One region of the Nocardioides sp. NPDC101246 genome, then DNA from elsewhere that is predicted to be linked to it. Evidence: predicted binding sites of a transcription regulator. Region 1 holds the regulator's gene; the other holds the start of a gene.
What was found. The regulator HrcA, encoded in region 1, represses chaperone genes, less so after heat shock. The targets are predictions, from matches to a motif close to TTGGCACTCGNNNNNNNCGAGTGCCAA.
Positions count from the first base shown of each region.

Region 2: the regulator HrcA is predicted to act here: its motif matches at 1,415-1,441, upstream of groL (chaperonin GroEL).

Region 1 covers NZ_JBIWNX010000006.1:117,279-119,728, forward strand. Annotated here, with positions in the region: gene dnaJ (molecular chaperone DnaJ) at 1-286, opposite strand, end outside; gene hrcA (heat-inducible transcriptional repressor HrcA) at 306-1,340, opposite strand; gene ACIRON_RS12730 (hypothetical protein) at 1,538-1,810, shown strand; gene ACIRON_RS12735 (DUF3097 domain-containing protein) at 1,830-2,450, shown strand, end outside.
Region 2 covers NZ_JBIWNX010000013.1:8,707-11,156, reverse strand. Annotated here, with positions in the region: gene ACIRON_RS22305 (M1 family metallopeptidase) at 1-765, shown strand, start outside; gene ACIRON_RS22300 (GNAT family N-acetyltransferase) at 848-1,369, shown strand; gene groL (chaperonin GroEL) at 1,571-2,450, shown strand, end outside.

The sequences.
Region 1 (2,450 bases):
AGAAGGCGTCCATGATGTCGGTGAACGAGAAGCCCGCGCCCTGGGCGCCGAAACCGCCCGCGAACGGGTCGCCACCGCGGTCGTACGCGGCCCGCTTCTGCGGGTCGCTCAGCACCTCGTAGGCGTGGGAGATCTCCTTGAACTTCTCCTGCGACTCGGCGTCGGGGTTGACGTCCGGGTGGTACTGGCGCGCCAGCTTCCGGTAGGCCTTCTTGATCGTTGCGTCGTCGGCGTCCTTGTCGACACCGAGGAGCTCATAGGGGTCCAACGTCGGTCTTCCTGCCATCGAAGTTCGTTGCTCTTTCTTAAGCCTCGTCGAGGATCCGGGAGAGGTAGCGCGCCACCGCGCGCACCGCTGCCATGGATCCGGGGTAGTCCATCCGGGTCGGCCCGACCACGCCGAGCGTGGCCAACGCCTCGTCGCCAGGTCCGTAGCCGGTCGCGACCACGCTGGTCTGCGACAGCTCCTGGTAGGGGCCCTCGGCGCCGATCCGCACCGTGACCAGCCCGCCCGCGGTCGCCTCGCCCATCAGCTTGAGCAGGACGACGTGCTCCTCCAGGGCCTCCAGGAGAGGGCGTACGGCGGTGTCGAAGCTGTCGCCGAAGCGGGCCAGGTTGCTGGTGCCGCCGATCGAGATCCGCTCGTCGGAGCGGTGGTCGTTCATCGCCTCGATCAGAGCCTCCGCCACGGCGGCCGCGAGCGGGTCACGCGGGGCGTCGACGGGCGCATCGGCCGGCTGGGCGATCGTGCGCAGCGCCTCCCCGGCCTCGGCGATGACGGCACCTGTGACCGCGGTGTTGATCCGTGCGCGCAGCGTGGCCAGGGTCTCCTCGGAGACCTCCTCGGCAACCTCGAGCAGTCGCTGCTCGACCCGGCCGGTGCTGAGGATGAGCACGAGCAGGAGCCTGGTCGGGGCCAGGGCGACCAGCTCGACGTGGCGGACGGTCGAGCGGCTCAGGGTCGGGTACTGCACCACCGCGACCTGGCGGGTCAGCTGGGAGAGCAGCCGGGTCGAGCGGCTGACGACGTCGTCGAGGTCGACCGCGCCCTCGAGGAAGCCGGCGATCGCCCGCTTCTCGGCCGCGGTCATCGGCTTGACCGTAGTGAGCCGGTCGACGAAGAGCCGGTAGCCCTTGTCGGTGGGCACCCGGCCGGCGCTGGTGTGGGGGGCGGTGATGTAGCCCTCCTCCTCCAGCGCGGCCATGTCGTTGCGTACCGTCGCCGGGGAGACACCCAGACCGTGACGCTCCACGAGCGCCTTGGAGCCGACCGGCTCCTCGGTCTTCACATAGTCCTCGACGATCGCCCGGAGGACGGAGAGCCTGCGTTCGTTCTGCATCTGCCCTCCTCTCGCCCTGGCTGCCTGGCACTCATTCCGTGCGAGTGCCAATCCTACCGGTTCACGACACAGGAACCAGTTTCCGGTGGCCGCTCCACTCTGTGGAACGGGTTACTTCTCTCGCCATCGAGATAGCCTTAGGTTAGGCTGACCTTAGAGTCATTCGCTGCACTGCTTCCGCCCCACTGGAGAGTCCTATGATCGCCGACGATCTGCTGGTCCGCATCACGGCCCACGCCAACGACGAGCACCAGGCGGACCTGTGCCGCTCGCTCTCGGCACGGCTCGGGCTGCGGCCTCGCCACATCGTGGGCGTACGTCTCTCCGACCTCACCGCCGAGAGCGTCGACGTCTCCTGGATCACCCTCGACGGCGGCCACCACGTGACCTTCCGGTTCCCGGAGCCCGCGGCCACGCCGGACGAGGTTCTCGAGCAGCTCGGGCGCGTGCTCACCGGTTCTCGCTGCTGACTCCACTACCGTTCTCCGGATGAGCGATCGCTACGGCTCCGACGTCCTGGCCGGCGACTGGAAGAAGCCCAAACACGGGCGGGCCGTCGAGACCCCCGCGGAGATCGGCGCTGTGGTCGAGGAGATCGAGACCGACTTCGTCGGCGAGATCGTACGCATCGACCGCGACCTGCACACGCTGACCCTCGAGGACCGGCACGGCAAGCGGCGTACGTTCCCGCTCGGGCCGGGCTTCTGGCTCGAGGGCAAGCCGGTCATCCTCACTCCCCCGGTGACCCGGACGGCACCGGCGAAGCCGACCCGGACCGCCTCCGGCTCGGTGGCCGTCTCCGACGTCAAGGCCAGGGTGGCCCGCGAGTCGCGGATCTTCGTCGAGGGGCGTCACGACGCCGAGCTGGTCGAGAAGATCTGGGGCGACGACCTGCGGATCGAGGGTGTGGTCGTCGAGTATCTCGGCGGCGTCGACGACCTCGCCGACCACCTGGTCGACTTCCGTCCCAGCCGCGAGCGGCGGGTCGGGGTGCTCGTCGACCACCTGGTCAAGGGCTCGAAGGAGGCCCGGATCGCGGAGTCGATCCGGCGCTCCAAGGTCGGCGAGCACGTGCTGATCGTCGGTCACCCGTTCATCGACGTGTGGCAG
Region 2 (2,450 bases), on a different contig from region 1:
GAGCCGATGGCGACCTACCTCGCCACGGTGCAGATCGGGCGCTACCGGGTCGTCGACATCGCGCCGACCGAAGGGCCGGGCGGCCGGGTGCCGATCCGGGCCGCGTACCCGGTCGACGCCACCGCCGGGTTCGAGGCGTCCTTCGGGCGCCAGCGGGAGATGATGGCGTACTTCACCTCCGTCTTCGGCCCCTACCCGTTCGACTCCTACTCCGTGGTGGTCACCGACGACGAGCTCGAGATCCCCCTCGAGTCGCAGTCGCTGTCGACCTTCGGACGCAACCACCTCACCGGCGAGTGGTCGGACGTACGCCTCGTGGCCCATGAGCTCGCCCACCAGTGGTTCGGCAACGCGGTGACCCTGAGCGAGTGGCGCGACATCTGGCTCCACGAGGGTTTCGCCTGTTACAGCGAATGGTTGTGGTCCGACGCCTCCGGGGGTCGCTCGTGCGGCGAGCACGCCCGTCACCACCACCGCCGGCTCTCCGCCCTGGCGCAGGATCTGGTCCTCGTCGACCCCGGTCCCGCGGACATGTTCGACGACCGCGTCTACAAGCGCGGAGCGCTCACCCTGCACGCGCTGCGGCGCACCGTCGGCGACGAGGCCTTCTTCGAGATCCTGCGCACCTGGGTGGCCCGGCACAGCGGCGGATCTGTCACCACCGCCGACTTCGAGGCGCTTGCTGCCGAGGTCAGCGGCCGTGACCTCACCACGCTCTTCGACGCCTGGCTTCGGCGCCCCGCGCTGCCGGACCTGCCTGCCTGACGCGGTGAGGGTCGGCGCCACTTTCCCGCCATGGCGGGAAAGTGCGGCCCTGCAGACGCGGCGCCTGGCTATCCTCGACCGCGTGCTCGAGCTGACCTTTCGTGATGCCACCTTCACCGACGTTGACGCCCTGGTGGGGCTGATCGAGTCGGCCTACCGCGGCGACGCCTCGAGGGCCGGCTGGACCACCGAGGCCGACCTGCTCGCCGGCCAGCGCACCGACCCCGAGGGCGTACGCGAGGTGATCACCGCACCGGGCTCCCGGCTCCTGGTGGTCGAACGCACCGGTGAGATCGTCGCCTGCTGCCAGCTGCAGAAGCGGGAGGCGTACGTCTATTTCGGCATGTTCTCCGTCTCGCCGCGGCTCCAGGGAGCCGGCGTCGGCAAGGCCGTCATGGCCGAGGCCGAGCGGATCGCGCGCGAGTGGGGCGCCGAGGAGATCCGGATGACCGTGATCCGCCAGCGCGAGGACCTGATCGCGTTCTACGAGCGGCGGGGGTTCGGGCGTACGGGACGCTTCGAGCCGTTCCCCTACGGCGACGAGCGCTTCGGTCTTCCGCTGCGCGACGACCTCGAGTTCGCCGAGCTCACGAAGGCTCTCTGAAGCGGATTTTCTTGCACTCTCGGGGGTCGAGTGCTAAACATGACGCTGGCACTCTTACCATGAGAGTGACAACAACCGGACCGGTGACGTTGAGGCGTCGCGAGCGGCAGGGAAGGGTTCTGCCGGGAGTGACGTCGTCCGTCGCGGGCAGCCCATCGGACCGGATCCAACGAACTTCCCAAGTGAAGGATCGCAGGAGCAATGCCGAAGCTCATCGCTTTCAACGAGGAGGCCCGTCGGGGTCTGGAGAAGGGTCTCAACACCCTCGCCGACGCCGTCAAGGTCACCCTCGGTCCCAAGGGCCGCAACGTCGTGCTCGAGAAGAAGTGGGGTGCCCCCACGATCACCAACGATGGTGTTTCCATCGCCAAGGAGATCGAGCTCGAGGACCCCTACGAGAAGATCGGTGCCGAGCTGGTCAAGGAGGTCGCGAAGAAGACCGACGACGTCGCCGGTGACGGCACGACGACCGCGACCGTTCTCGCCCAGGCGCTGGTCCGCGAGGGCCTGCGCAACGTCGCCGCGGGTGCCAACCCGGCCGGCCTGAAGCGCGGCATCGAGGCGGCCGTCGACGCCGTCTCCGAGCAGCTGCTCGCCCAGGCCAAGGACATCGAGACCAAGGAGCAGATCGCTGCTACCGCCTCGATCTCCGCTGCTGACACCACCGTCGGCGAGATCATCGCCGAGGCGATGGACAAGGTCGGCAAGGAAGGCGTCATCACCGTCGAGGAGTCGAACACCTTCGGGCTCGACCTCGAGCTGACCGAGGGTATGCGCTTCGACAAGGGCTACATCTCGGCCTACTTCGTGACCGACCCGGAGCGTATGGAGACCGTCCTCGACGACCCGTACATCCTGATCGTCAACTCGAAGATCTCCAGCGTCAAGGACCTGATCCCGGTCCTGGAGAAGGTCATGCAGACCGGCAAGCCGCTGGTCATCCTGGCCGAGGACGTCGACGGCGAGGCTCTCTCGACGCTGGTCGTCAACAAGATCAAGGGCACCTTCAAGTCCGTCGCCGTCAAGGCTCCGGGCTTCGGTGACCGCCGCAAGGCCATGCTGCAGGACATCGCGATCCTCA